DNA from 2 places in the Pseudomonas sp. NPDC096917 genome. Region 2 is predicted to be linked to the other one. Evidence: predicted binding sites of a transcription regulator. Region 2 holds the regulator's gene; the other holds the start of a gene.
What was found. Region 2 encodes sigma-54, which starts transcription at its own class of promoters, with help from an activator protein. Its sites were predicted from a motif close to ANTGGCATNNANNTTGCTNT; they were not measured.
Positions count from the first base shown of each region.

Region 1: a site for sigma-54 is predicted at 1,606-1,625, ahead of glnA (glutamate--ammonia ligase). Genes of this name have one in related genera too.

Region 1 covers NZ_JBIWEO010000001.1:171,946-179,190, reverse strand. Annotated here, with positions in the region: gene thiI (tRNA uracil 4-sulfurtransferase ThiI) at 1-1,390, opposite strand, end outside; gene glnA (glutamate--ammonia ligase) at 1,724-3,130, shown strand; gene ACIQYF_RS00865 (cupin domain-containing protein) at 3,308-3,727, shown strand; gene ACIQYF_RS00860 (DUF4124 domain-containing protein) at 3,735-4,250, shown strand; gene glnL (nitrogen regulation protein NR(II)) at 4,515-5,600, shown strand; gene ntrC (nitrogen regulation protein NR(I)) at 5,597-7,030, shown strand.
Region 2 covers NZ_JBIWEO010000006.1:97,695-104,939, forward strand. Annotated here, with positions in the region: gene ACIQYF_RS08895 (ZIP family metal transporter) at 1-697, shown strand, start outside; gene ACIQYF_RS08900 (HPr family phosphocarrier protein) at 820-1,092, opposite strand; gene rapZ (RNase adapter RapZ) at 1,109-1,966, opposite strand; gene ptsN (PTS IIA-like nitrogen regulatory protein PtsN) at 1,969-2,433, opposite strand; gene hpf (ribosome hibernation-promoting factor, HPF/YfiA family) at 2,446-2,754, opposite strand; gene ACIQYF_RS08920 (RNA polymerase factor sigma-54) at 2,831-4,324, opposite strand; gene lptB (LPS export ABC transporter ATP-binding protein) at 4,549-5,274, opposite strand; gene lptA (lipopolysaccharide transport periplasmic protein LptA) at 5,274-5,819, opposite strand; gene lptC (LPS export ABC transporter periplasmic protein LptC) at 5,806-6,378, opposite strand; gene ACIQYF_RS08940 (KdsC family phosphatase) at 6,387-6,911, opposite strand; gene ACIQYF_RS08945 (KpsF/GutQ family sugar-phosphate isomerase) at 6,911-7,245, opposite strand, start outside.

The DNA of each region.
Region 1 (7,245 bases), on a different contig from region 2:
GACTCATCACGCCTTTGTCGCAATACAACAGGTACTGACGGGTATCATCCAGTTCCTTGAAGCGGCTGTTCAATGCATAGAATGGCAACGCTTGTACTTCGATGCCAGCCAGTTCCAGCGGTTGATCTTCCTGAGCATCCGGGTGACGGATGTCGATCACAATCTGGCCCGCCAGCACTTCGCTGACTTCTTCGACTTGCAAGTCCTGGCCCAATTCATCGATCACCCGATCAATCGGCACCAGTTTGGCCCGCTCGAGCGCTCGCTCAAGCACGGCCATATCAAACTGTTGTTCTTCGTACTCCACACGCGGACGCTTGGCGTGGGTCTTGGGGTTGACCGAAATCACCCCGCAATATTCAGGCATGTGCTTGGCAAAGTCGGCCGTACCGATTTCAACCGCCTGATCAATGATGTCTTGCTTGTGGCTGGCGATCAGCGGACGCAAGACCAGCTTGTCTGTCACGCAGTCGATAACCGAAAGATTCGGCAGCGTCTGGCTGGCAACTTGAGAAATAGCCTCGCCGGTCACGAGCGCATCAATTTCGAGCTGATCTGCAATACGGGACGCCGCGCGCAACATCATACGCTTCAAAATGACGCCCATATGACTGTTATCAACTTTGCCGAGAATTTCACCCAGCACTTCTTCGAACGGAACGCTGACAAACAGCACGCGCTGCGAGCTGCCGTACTTCTTCCATATATAGTGCGCGACTTCCATCACGCCCAGTTCGTGGGCACGCCCGCCGAGGTTGAAGAAGCAGAAGTGGCTCATCAGGCCGCGACGCATGATCTGATAGGCCGCCACTGTCGAGTCGAAACCACCGGACATCAATACCAGGGTCTGCTCAAGCGCGCCCAACGGGAAACCGCCGATGCTGTCGTGCTGGCTGTGAATCACAAACAACCGTTGGTCGCGAATTTCGAAACGGACTTCAATTTCCGGCTTTTTAAGGTCAATTCCGGCCGCCCCGCATTCACGACGCAGCTTGCTGCCGACGTATTTCTCGATTTCCATCGAGGTAAATGGGTGCTTGCCACCGCGTTTGCAACGCACTGAAAAAATCTTGCCGGCCAAGGCATCGCCAAAGTGCAGTTTGCACTTTTCAACGACGTCGTCGAAGTCGCCCAACGGGTACTCGTCGACTTGCAGGAAATGCGCAATGCCCGGCATGCAGCTCAGGCGCTCAGTCATCTCCTTCAAGGCTTTGGGGTCACTTACACGCGTTTGCAACTCGATGTTGTCCCACACACCTGTCACTACCACAGCCGGGTCCAGATCGCGGAGCACAGCACGGATGTTTTTAGCCAATTGACGGACGAAACGCATCCGAACCGGGCGGCTCTTGATAGTGATCTCGGGGAAGACTTTAACGATAAGTTTCATGAAAACAGCGCGCGAGCAGCCTGCCAAAAAAGGGGGGCGCGGATTATAGCGGAAATTGCTCAAGGTTTAACCAGTTATCGTACAAACGGTTTTCACCGCACCAAAATGGAACATTGACCACTCGAATCGCTTCATTTGAGTGCGATTAACGCCGCAAATCAACAGTCTTGAGCGCCAACCTGCTTGAGATTGAAGCGTTTAACCCAAATCGGAGCACTGGCATGCAATTTGCTCCCTTGTGATGCAGGTTGCCTTGGCAGAGTATTCGCGCCGGCATCAACCACTTATTAAGGGCTATTCCACTACCAGCCCTAAGCCACCCCGGAGGACACTATGTCGAAGTCGGTTCAACTCATCAAAGATCATGACGTCAAATGGATTGATCTGCGCTTCACTGACACCAAAGGCACTCAGCACCACGTGACCATGCCGGCCCGTGATGCGTTGGACGAAAACTTCTTCACCGACGGCAAAATGTTCGACGGCTCCTCCATTGCTGGCTGGAAAGGCATCGAAGCATCCGACATGATCCTGCTGCCAGACGACAGCACAGCCGTTCTGGACCCATTCACCGAGCAGCCTACGCTGATTCTGGTGTGCGACATCATCGAACCTTCGACCATGCAAGGCTATGACCGCGACCCGCGCGCCATCGCTACCCGTGCCGAGGAATACCTGAAGTCCACCGGTATCGGCGACACCGTTTTTGTGGGTCCAGAACCAGAATTCTTCATCTTCGACGAAGTGAAGTTCAAGTCCGACATCTCCGGTTCCATGTTCAAAATCTATTCCGAACAAGGTTCGTGGATGTCCGACCAGGACGTAGAAGGCGGCAACCGTGGCCACCGTCCAGGTATCAAAGGCGGCTACTTCCCGGTTCCTCCGTTCGACCATGACCACGAAATCCGCACCTCCATGTGCAACGCCATGGAAGAGATGGGCCTGGTCATCGAAGTTCACCACCACGAAGTGGCAACTGCTGGCCAGAACGAAATCGGCGTGCAGTTCAACACCCTGGTGAAAAAGGCTGACGAAGTTCAGACCCTGAAGTACTGCGTACACAACGTGGCAGACGCCTACGGCCGTACCGCTACTTTCATGCCTAAGCCTCTGTACGGCGACAACGGCTCGGGTATGCACGTTCACATGTCCATCTCCAAAGATGGCAAGAACACCTTCGCTGGCGAAGGTTATGCCGGCCTGTCCGACACCGCCCTGTACTTCATCGGCGGCATCATCAAGCACGGTAAGGCCCTGAACGGCTTCACCAACCCGGCCACCAACTCTTACAAGCGTCTGGTGCCAGGTTTCGAAGCACCAGTCATGCTGGCCTACTCGGCTCGTAACCGTTCCGCCTCGATCCGTATTCCTTACGTGTCCAGCCCTAAGGCTCGCCGTATCGAAGCACGCTTCCCGGATCCAGCGGCTAACCCATACCTGTGCTTCGCGGCACTGATGATGGCGGGCCTGGACGGTATCCAGAACAAGATCCACCCTGGCGACGCAGCTGACAAAAACCTGTACGACCTGCCGCCTGAAGAGGCTAAAGAGATCCCACAAGTTTGCGGCAGCCTGAAAGAAGCCCTGGAAGAGCTGGACAAAGGTCGTGCGTTCCTGACCAAAGGCGGCGTTTTCAGCGACGACTTCATCGACGCTTACATCGCCCTGAAAAGCGAAGAAGAAATCCAAGTACGTACTTTCGTACACCCACTGGAATACGAGCTGTACTACAGCTGCTAATCCAGTTTCACCCGTGAAAGCGGCGTGATTTGATGAAAGGCCTCCTACGGGAGGCCTTTTTTATGCGCAACGTCTTACATTCCAAGGCGTGACACCCGAGTAAAACTTCACCAACGCCTGACAGCCACCCCATAGCGCGATCTGTAACGTGAGGCGACTCATCAAACGGATGCCGCCATGACCCTATCCAACTCGCTCAAAGCCCTGCTGCTGTCGCTGGCCTGCCTGACCTTGTTCGGCTGCACCAGCAACCCCGCAAGCGTCAAAGTCGAGCAACTGCTCAAAGCCACTCACTCATGGGATGGTGCACCTTATGGCCCGTACCCGGCTGGCCAACCCGAAATTAGCGTTATCAAAATCATCATCCCGGCCAACACTGCACTCAATTGGCACACGCACCCTATGCCCAATGCGGCCTATGTGGTGTCTGGCGAGTTACTCGTTGAAACCCGTGACGGCAAGCACAAAAAGACATTAAAGGCTGGCCAGACACTGCCTGAAGTCGTGCAAACCGAGCACCGTGGCACCAGTGGCAACGAGCCCGTTGAACTGATTGTGTTTTATGCCGGTGGCGCGGGCATGCCGCTGTCGCAGTAAACAGCCTGTGCGCTACGTCTTGGTATGCCTGTGGCTCATTGCCCTGCCTGCAAGCGCACAGGTGTACAAATCCCTTGATGCTCACGGCACCGTGCACTTCGGCAACACGCCTCGCGATCTAACCGGTAGCGCACCTATAACGCTTGGGCCACTTAATCTCCAACCAGCCCTGAAGATTGCTCCACCCGACAACCCGCAGCACCTGCTGCCCGAACAAGAGCGCGCTCATCCGCCCTACACTGCACTTAAAATCGATGGCCTGCCCGTCGAACAAGCCCTGCGTGCCAACAACGGAACCTTCCCGGTACAGCTCACGATTGACCCGCCCCTGCACAGCCAGCATAGGCTGCAATGGCTGCTGGATGACCGACCCTATGGCGAGCCCGACACCCAAACCGTCATGAACGTGAACAACATTGATCGCGGCAGGCACTCTCTCTCCGTGAAAGTGATGGACGGTGACGAGACCGTGCAACAAAGCCAGACGGTTGTTTTTTACCTGCAACGCGCTCGCCAAAAATAACCCGCAGGGGCTGAATATCCCCGCATTCACTCGAAACTGAATCTATTCAGCCAACTTGCACTATATTGGTGCAAGCACTGCTCTAACACTCGCTTACCAGCCCACTTTGGTTCAAAACAACTCACTGACAGAGCCAGGGCGCCATCTAAACGAGCCTAAAGCCCCTATTTCAGGCGATTCGCGCTTCTTTTCGGAGCCTTGGTTTGTTTTTTGCATTTTCCTTGCACCAGCGCCTTACCCGCGCACGCAATCCGGGATCGGCCCATGACCATCAGTGATGCCCTGCACCGACTGTTACTCGACAACCTGACCACCGCCACACTGTTACTCAATGCCGATTTGCGCCTCGAGTACATGAACCCGGCGGCGGAAATGCTGCTGGCTATCAGCGGCCAACGCAGTCATGGGCAATTCATCAACGAGCTGTTCACCGAGTCCACCGAGGCCCTGCACTCCTTGCGCCTGGCCGTTGAACAAGCCCACCCGTTTACCAAGCGAGAGGCCATGCTGACCTCTGCCACCGGCCAAACCCTGACCGTGGATTACGCGGTGACGCCAATCCTGAGCATCAGCGGCACCATGCTGCTGCTTGAAATGCACCCTCGCGACCGGTTGCTGCGCATCACCAAAGAAGAAGCGCAGTTGTCCAAGCAAGAAACCAGCAAGATGCTGGTGCGCGGCATGGCCCACGAAATTAAAAACCCGCTGGGTGGCATTCGGGGCGCAGCCCAACTGCTGGCGCGCCAATTACCCGATGAAAGCCTGCGTGACTACACCAACGTCATCATCGAAGAAGCCGATCGCCTTCGTAACCTGGTCGACCGCATGCTGGGCTCCAACAAACTGCCCTCGCTGTCCATGACCAATGTGCACGAAGTGTTGGAGCGGGTATGCAGCCTGGTGGAAGCCGAGACCCAGGGCGACATCACGTTGGTGCGTGACTACGACCCGAGCCTGCCGGATTTGCTGATCGACCGCGAACAAATGATCCAGGCCGTACTCAATATTGTGCGTAACGCGATGCAAGCCATTGGCAATAAGAATGCTCTGCGCCTGGGCCGCATCACCCTTCGAACCCGCGCCATGCGCCAGTTCACGATTGGCCATGTGCGCCATCGACTGGTCACCAAAATCGAAATTATCGACAACGGGCCGGGCATCCCGCCCGAGCTGCAAGACACCCTATTCTTTCCGATGGTCAGTGGCCGCCCGGATGGCACCGGGCTGGGCCTTTCCATCACCCAGAACATCATCAGCCAGCACCAGGGACTGATCGAGTGTGAAAGCCACCCTGGCCACACACTCTTTTCGATCTTTCTGCCTCTGGAACAAGGAGCCGCATCGACATGAGCCGAAGTGAAACCGTTTGGATCGTTGACGACGACCGTTCAATCCGCTGGGTACTGGAAAAAGCCTTGCAACAAGAAGGCATGACCACACAGAGCTTCGACAGCGCCGATGGCGTGATGAGCCGCCTGGCTCGTCAGCAGCCTGATGTGATCATTTCTGACATTCGCATGCCGGGTGCCAGCGGCCTGGATTTGCTGGCCAAAATCCGCGAGCAACACCCGCGTCTGCCGGTGATCATCATGACCGCCCATTCAGACCTGGACAGCGCAGTCGCGTCCTATCAGGGCGGCGCCTTCGAATACCTGCCCAAACCGTTTGACGTCGATGAGGCTGTATCGCTGGTCAAACGTGCCAACCAGCATGCCCAAGAGCAACAAGGCCTGGCAGTGGCCCCGGCTGCTGCGCCCACCCCGGAAATCATTGGCGAAGCGCCAGCGATGCAAGAGGTATTTCGCGCCATTGGCCGTCTTAGCCACTCCAACATCACCGTGTTGATCAACGGTGAATCCGGGACGGGTAAAGAGCTGGTCGCTCATGCGCTGCATCGTCATAGCCCACGGGCCGCATCGCCGTTTATTGCCTTGAACATGGCGGCGATCCCCAAAGACCTGATGGAGTCTGAACTCTTCGGCCATGAAAAAGGTGCCTTCACCGGTGCCGCCAACCTGCGGCGCGGGCGTTTTGAGCAAGCCGATGGCGGGACGTTGTTTCTGGACGAAATCGGCGACATGCCCGCCGATACCCAAACGCGTCTGCTGCGCGTTTTAGCCGATGGCGAGTTCTACCGTGTGGGCGGGCATATTCCGGTCAAGGTCGACGTGCGTATCATTGCCGCCACCCACCAGAACCTCGAAACACTGGTGCAGGCGGGCAAATTTCGTGAGGACTTGTTCCACCGTCTGAACGTAATCCGCATTCATATTCCGCGCTTGTCAGATCGTCGCGAAGACATCCCGACGCTGGCCCGGCACTTCCTCAGCAACGCCGCACAAGAGCTGTCGGTCGAACCCAAACTGCTGAAAACCGAAACCGAGCAATACCTGAGAAACCTGCCGTGGCCCGGCAACGTTCGCCAGCTTGAAAACACCTGCCGCTGGATCACCGTGATGGCATCGGGGCGAGAAGTGCACATCAGCGACCTGCCGCCCGAACTGCTGAACCTGCAACACGATGCGTCCCCCGTCACTAACTGGGAGCAAGCCTTGCGTCAATGGGCTGATCAGGCGCTTGGTCGTGGTCAGTCGAACCTGCTCGACAGTGCTGTGCCGACCTTTGAGCGGATCATGATCGAGACCGCCCTCAAACACACCGCGGGCCGCCGCCGCGACGCCGCCGTACTGCTGGGCTGGGGCCGCAACACCTTGACCCGCAAAATCAAAGAACTGGGCATGAAAATCGACGGCGACGAAGAGGACGGGGACGACGCGTAGGACTGCCGCTAGCCCTCTCTCGAAGGGCGATCTCTAAACCACTCAGAAAGCAACGCAGTCCTTGTAGCCGCTGACAAGGCACAAAGGCTGCGTGCAGCCAGCGTGGTTTAAGGGGGGCCTAACATCAAAACACAAGCGCACCACCCTCAAGCAAGCCGCCCTACTTCTGTGCATAGCGCGCTCTAAAGGGCTTGATCAGCCTTCTGACCCTCAAC
Region 2 (7,245 bases):
GGTTATCCGAAAAATGCCAATAGCGCTCAGCGACAGCTTGCTGGGTTTTGGGGCAGGCGTCATGTTGGCAGCCACGGCGTTCTCGCTGATTGTGCCGGGTATTGCGGCGGCTCAACATCTCGGTCTGTCGCCCTGGGCTTCAAGCTGTCTGGTCAGTACGGGCATTCTGCTGGGGGCTTTGAGCCTGTTTCTGGTCGATCGAAAGGTCTCTGGAGTCGGGCCGGAAATCTTTGTCAGCCGCCCTGGCGAGCCGGTGATTGCGCCTCGTATTTGGCTGTTTGTGTTCGCCATTGTGGCGCACAACATCCCGGAAGGGATGGCGGTCGGGGTTTCGGCGGGTGGTGGCATGCCAGACGCCGATAGCCTGGCGATGGGCATTGCATTGCAGGATGTGCCCGAAGGACTGGTGATTGCTTTGGTGCTGGCGGGTGCTGGCATGTCGCGGGTCAAGGCGTTCTTGATTGGCGCCGCATCGGGCTTGGTCGAACCAGTATTTGCGTTGCTCTGTGCCTGGCTGGTCAATTTGGCAGAAGTGCTATTGCCGTTGGGGCTGGCTTTGGCGGCAGGGGCGATGTTGCTGGTGGTGACACAAGAAGTCATTCCCGAGTCGCGGCGCAATGGCCACGAAAAGCTGGCTAGCCTGGGGTTGTGTCTCGGCTTCTGCTTGATGATGGTGATGGACACTGCATTGGGCTGAGCTGATCCCTTTAGTCGCTGGCGCAGGCTGTGATCGGACGCTAAGCGCTCGTGATCTTCGGAGCAGTGAAGGTGCTTCGGCCCTTATCGCAGCCTGCGGCAGCGACTACAGAGTTTGTTGGCTTACTCACCCTCATCGAAGTAGTTGTTGATGAGCTTGACCAGTGCATCCAGTGCTTCCTGCTCTTGCTCACCCTCGGTCTTCAAATGAATTTTAGTGCCCTTGCCAGCGGCGAGCATCATCATGGCCATGATGCTCTTGCCGTCGACCATTGACTCGGGTGTACGGCCTGCCCTTATCTGACAAGGAAATTGGCCTGCGATACCGACGAACTTTGCAGATGCCCGGGCGTGCAAACCCAGTTTGTTGATGATTTCGATTTCCAGAGCAGGCATCGCGGGGGTGATCCTTTCAAGTAAGGTCGCGGTGGCGAACCTGGACGTTCTTCAGAGTTTCTTGCAGGCATTTGCCGAGGCGTTCGGTCAGGTACACCGAACGGTGATGGCCGCCCGTGCACCCAATGCCGATGGTGACGTACGCGCGGTTGCTGGCAGCAAAGCGGGGTAGCCATTTAAGCAGGTAGCTGGAGATGTCCTGAAACATCTCTTCGACATCTGGCTGTGCGGCCAGATAGTCGGCGACCGGTTGATCCAGCCCGGATTGCTCACGCAACTCAGGCTTCCAATATGGATTGGGTAGGCAGCGCACATCAAACACCAGGTCGGCGTCCACCGGCATGCCGCGCTTGAAGCCAAACGACTCAACCAGAAAGGCAGTGCCAGGCTCAGGCTTGTTCAGCAGGCGCAATTTAATGGTGTCGCGCAACTGATACAGGTTCAGGTTGGTGGTGTTGATGGTCAGGTCGGCCAGGTCGGCAATCGATCCGAGCAACTGTGTTTCGTCGCGTATGGCTTCGGCCAATGATCGACTGGCACTGCTCAATGGGTGACGCCGACGGGTTTCCGAGAAGCGCTTGAGCAGGGTTTCTTCGTCTGCATCCAGATACAGGACATCGCACTGGATGTGGCGATTGCGCACTTCTTCAAGCAATTGCGGAAAGCGTGACAAATGACTGGGCAGGTTACGTGCATCGATCGAGACAGCCACCAGCGGTTGCGCCAATTCGGTATGAATCAGCGCGCGTTCTGCCAGTTCTGGCAGCAATCCGGCAGGCAGGTTATCGATGCAGTAAAAACCGTTGTCTTCGAGGACGGCCAGGGCAGTGCTTTTACCGGAGCCGGAGCGTCCGCTGACAATGACTAAGCGCATGATTAATGACCGTTCTGTACGTCCAGAACAACCTGATACAACGCTTGGTTGCTAGATGCTTCGCGCAGTCTTTCGCGCACTTCTTTACGATCGAGCATGCTGGCAATCTGCCGGAGCAGTTCCAGGTGTGCGTCGGTTGCCGCTTCTGGCACCAGCAAAACGAAGAGCAGGTCGACCGGCGCGCCATCGATGGCGTCGAAATCTATGGGAGCATCCAGGTGCAGCAAGGCGCTAACGGGCGACTTGCAACCCTTGAGGCGGCAATGAGGGATGGCGATGCCGTTACCAAAACCGGTGGAACCCAGTTTTTCACGGGCGATCAGGGCTTCAAAAACATCTTGCTGTTCCAGATCAGGTACTTCGCGGCTGATCAGGTTGGCAATTTGCTCGAGCGCTTTCTTTTTACTGCCGCCCGGCGCGTTCACCAGGGAACGGCCGGGGGTCAGGATATTTTCAAGTTGAATCATGGGTAGGGAGTATTAACGACCCGTAGCGCCCTGAAGCAGGCTTTGGGTCTTTTCCTTATGCTTTTTCAGTTGGCGATCAAGCTTCTCGTAGAGGTTGTCGATGGCGGTGTACATGTTTTCATGAACAGCATTACCGACAACCTCTCCACCGTGAATATTGAGAGTAGCCTCGATTTTCTGCTGAAGTTTTTCAACAGAAAGAATCACCTGCACGTTGGTGATTTTGTCGAAGTGGCGCTCCAGTCGTGCGAATTTGTCATTGATCGAGTCGCGCAGCGCTTGGGTGACTTCCAGATGTTGTCCACTGATGTTGACTTGCATACAGTTTCTCCTTCTGTTGCCATTGCATAAAGTGACAGGCTGAGCAGCCTGCCACTGAAACGCTGTGGCCCGTGGCTTACATCAAACGCTTCCGCTCGCTTGAAGGCGCGATCCCGAGGGATTCGCGGTACTTGGCTACGGTGCGACGGGCCACCTGAATACCTTGTGCCTCCAGTAAACCAGCGATCTTGCTGTCACTCAACGGCTTTTTCTGATTTTCAGCCGCGACCAGTTTTTTGATGATGGCGCGGATCGCTGTGGACGAGCATTCCCCCCCTTCAGAGGTGCTGACGTGACTCGAAAAAAAGTACTTCAATTCATAAATACCGCGCGGGGTATGCATGAACTTCTGGGTGGTCACCCGTGAAATGGTCGATTCGTGCATGCCGACGGCTTCTGCAATGTCATGCAGGACCAGCGGTTTCATCGCCTCGTCACCATATTCCAGAAAACCACGCTGATGCTCGACGATTTGGGTCGCCACTTTCATCAGTGTCTCATTGCGGCTCTGCAGGCTTTTGATGAACCAGCGAGCTTCTTGCAACTGGTTGCGCATGAAGGTGTTGTCGGCGCTGGTATCAGCTCGGCGTACGAAACCTGCGTATTGCGGGTTGACCCGCAGGCGCGGCACCGACTCCTGGTTCAATTCCACCAGCCAGCGCTCGTTGTCCTTGCGCACGATGACGTCAGGAACGACGTACTCGGCTTCGCTGGACTCGATTTGCGAGCCAGGACGCGGGTTCAGGCTTTGTACCAGCTCGATGACCTGGCGCAGCTCGTCTTCCTTGAGCTTCATGCGGCGCATCAACTGGCTGTAGTCGCGGGCGCCCAGCAGATCGATGTAATCGGTCACCAAGCGCTTAGCTTCGTTAAGCCAAGGTGTTTTCGCGGGCAGTTGGCGCAATTGCAGCAGCAGGCACTCGCCCAGATTGCGCGCACCAATGCCGGCCGGTTCGAATTGCTGAATGCGGTGCAGAACGGCTTCGATCTCGTCGAGTTCGATGTCCAGTTCTGGATCAAAGGCTTCCAGGATCTCTTCGAGCGTTTCGTCGAGGTAGCCCTGATTGTTGATGCAGTCGATGAGTGTTACGCCGATCAGTCGATCGGTGTCTGACATTGGCGCGAGGTTCAATTGCCACAGCAGATGGCTTTGCAGGCTTTCACCAGCAGAGGTGCGGGTAGTGAAGTCCCACTCGTCATCATCGCTGCTTGGCAAGCTGCTGGCGCTGGTCTGGTAGATGTCTTCCCAGGCAGTGTCGACAGGTAGATCGTTAGGGATGCGCTCGTTCCAATCGCCTTCTTCCAGGTTATCCACAGTCGGCGCGGATTCTTGGTAAGAAGGTTCCGGAATGTCGTTACTGGGTTTTTGCTCAATGTTGTCTGCCAGGGGATCAGCATTATCGAAGTCGTCGCCATCTTCCTGGCGTTCGAGCATCGGATTGGATTCCAGGGCCTCCTGGATTTCCTGTTGCAGGTCCAGGGTCGACAATTGGAGCAGACGGATGGCTTGTTGCAGCTGAGGTGTCATTGTCAGCTGCTGGCCCATTCTCAGGACTAGCGATGGTTTCATGGCAGGGGCTTAACACCTTATTCGCCGGCGCACATGGCGCCATCCACTACAAGGGCGCGTGAGCGCCAAACATAAGCAAATTATATGCCTGTAACCGGTGCGTTTGCCTAGGGGGCATTTTTAATAAGTTTGTGTTATGGCCGATAACGGCGTGAGTGCGGACCCTGAAAGACGCGGCAATGCATGCGATTGCTCAATGCTTCAGGGCCCGCTCTCCCGTGGGTTTAGAGGCGGAACTCGTGACCCAGGTACACTTCTCTCACCAACTCGTTGGCAAGAATCGTTTCAGCATCGCCTTCAGCGATCAGTTGACCGTCGTTGACGATATAAGCCGTTTCGCAGATGTCGAGGGTTTCACGGACGTTGTGATCTGTGATCAGCACGCCAATGCCCTTGGCTTTGAGGTGATGAATAATTTGCTTGATGTCGCCCACGGAGATGGGGTCAACGCCTGCAAACGGTTCATCGAGCAAGATGAACTTGGGGTTGGTGGCCAATGCGCGGGCAATTTCTACCCGGCGACGCTCACCACCGGACAAGCTCATGCCGAGGCTGTCGCGGATGTGGTTGATATGGAACTCCTGCAGCAGGCTTTCCAGTTCTTTGCGACGACCGGCCTTGTCGAGTTCGTGGCGCGTTTCGAGAATCGCCATGATGTTATCGGCCACCGACAGCTTGCGAAAAATCGAGGCTTCTTGTGGCAGGTAGCCGATGCCGGCTCGCGCGCGGCCATGCATAGGTTGGTGGCTGACGTCCAGATCGTCGATCAGCACTCGACCTTGATCAGCCTGAACCAGGCCCACGATCATGTAGAAACAGGTGGTTTTACCCGCACCGTTTGGGCCGAGCAAGCCAACGATTTGCCCGCTGTCGATCGACAGGCTCACGTCACGTACCACTTGGCGACTCTTGTAGCTTTTAGCTAAATGCTGGGCTTTAAGAGTTGCCATTACTGGGCCTTCTGCTGGTCGGTTTTCTTCTTCGGCTGAATCACCATGTCAATGCGTGGACGAGGTGCGGTGACACTTGTGCCATTGGCTCGGCCGGCATTGGCAACTTGTTTGACGGTGTCGTAGACGATCTTCTCGCCCTCGGTCGTGTTGCCGTCATTGATGACTTTGGCCTTGTCGATCAGCACGATGCGGTTTTGCGGCGCATGGTATTGAATCGTCACGGCATACGCCTGAACCGGTTTAGGGTCAGTCGCTTTTTGCAGTTGCTCGAAGTAAGCCAGATTACCTACCGATGTCACCACGTCGATTTCGCCCGCAGCATTGCGGGTAATGGTGACGGTGTTGCCGGTAATTTTCATTGACCCCTGGGTGATGATGACATCGCCCTTGTAGGTGGCGACGCCTTGTTTGTCATCCAGTTGGGCTTCGTTGGCCTGAATACGGATAGGCTGTTCATTATCATTTGGCAGAGCCCAGGCGCTCACGCTTCCCAGTGCTGCGCTCAAGCTGAGCAATAAAGGGAGGGTTTTAACGAGACTCATACTGTCCTCTTACGTTGGACAGCAGGTCCATCCTGCCGTCTTTCAAATATGCTTTCATGCCCTTGCCAGTCGTCACACCACCAGCGCCGTCGATTCTAACGTCTCGATCAGTCTGCGCATATTGCTTCTGCGGGAATACAGTCATACGGGTACTGGTAATAATCGTAGTGCGGTTTTTTTCGTCTGTACGGGCAACGCGCACAGAGTCGATCAATTCGACCTGGCTGCCGTCTGGATTGACTTCGCCGCGTTCGCTCTGCACGTGCCAAGGGTAGGTCGTGCCGCGATACATTTGCAGGTCAGGCTTGGTCAGCAATGTGACTTCAGATGCCTTCAAATGTTCGACCTTGTCTGATGTCATTTCATATTGCAGCTTGCCGTCCGGCAAATACTGCAGGCTATGCGCATTGATTGCGTAATAGTCGATAGCGGTTTCGTCGACGGCCGTTGCGGGCTGGTCGAGAAAACGTTCCGGGCTGATATTCCAGTAGCCAACTGCCGCAAAAAGCGCGGCAATGACTGTGAATAACAGAATTTTACGAATTTTTTTACTCAGCATGGAAAGCTCTATAGGTAGGCGGCGTGGGCTGCATCCAGGTGGCCTTGGGCGCGCAGGATAAGCTCGCAAAACTCGCGGGCAGCACCTTCGCCGCCGCGTGCCTGGGTAACTCCATGGGCGTGTTCACGAACAAAGCTGGCAGCATTGGCTACCGCCATGCCCAGACCGACACGGCGAATAACCGGCAAGTCGGGCAGGTCATCGCCCAAATAGGCGACCTGCTCATAGCTTAGGCCGAGTTGGCCGAGAAGCTCGTCCAATACCACCAATTTATCTTCACGGCCCTGATAAAGATGCGGGATGCCCAGATTTTGCGCGCGGCGTTCGACCACAGGGGTCTTGCGACCGCTGATGATTGCTGTTTGCACGCCAGCGGCCATCAGCATCTTGATACCTTGGCCGTCTAGGGTATTAAAGGTCTTGAATTCGCTGCCGTCTTCGAGGAAGTACAGGCGGCCGTCGGTCAGAACACCGTCGACGTCGAAAATCGCCAGTTTAATGTCTTTGCCGCGTTTAAGCAGTTCATGGGTCATTACATGACTCCTGCGCGCAATAAGTCGTGCATGTTCAAGGCGCCAACCGGGCGGTCTTCCTCGTCGACAACGACCAGCGCGCTGATTTTGTGGTCTTCCATGATTTTCAAGGCCTGGGCCGCAAGCATCTCGGCCCTGGCCGTTTTGCCATGCGGTGTCATGACTGAATCAATGGTTGCATTGCGGATGTCAATTTCACGATCCAGGGTGCGGCGCAGGTCGCCGTCGGTAAAGATCCCGGCCAGTCGACCGTCTTCTTCTACGATGACCGTCATGCCCAGACTTTTGTGGGTCATTTCCATCAAGGCTTCTTTAAGCGAGGTGCCGCGTACCA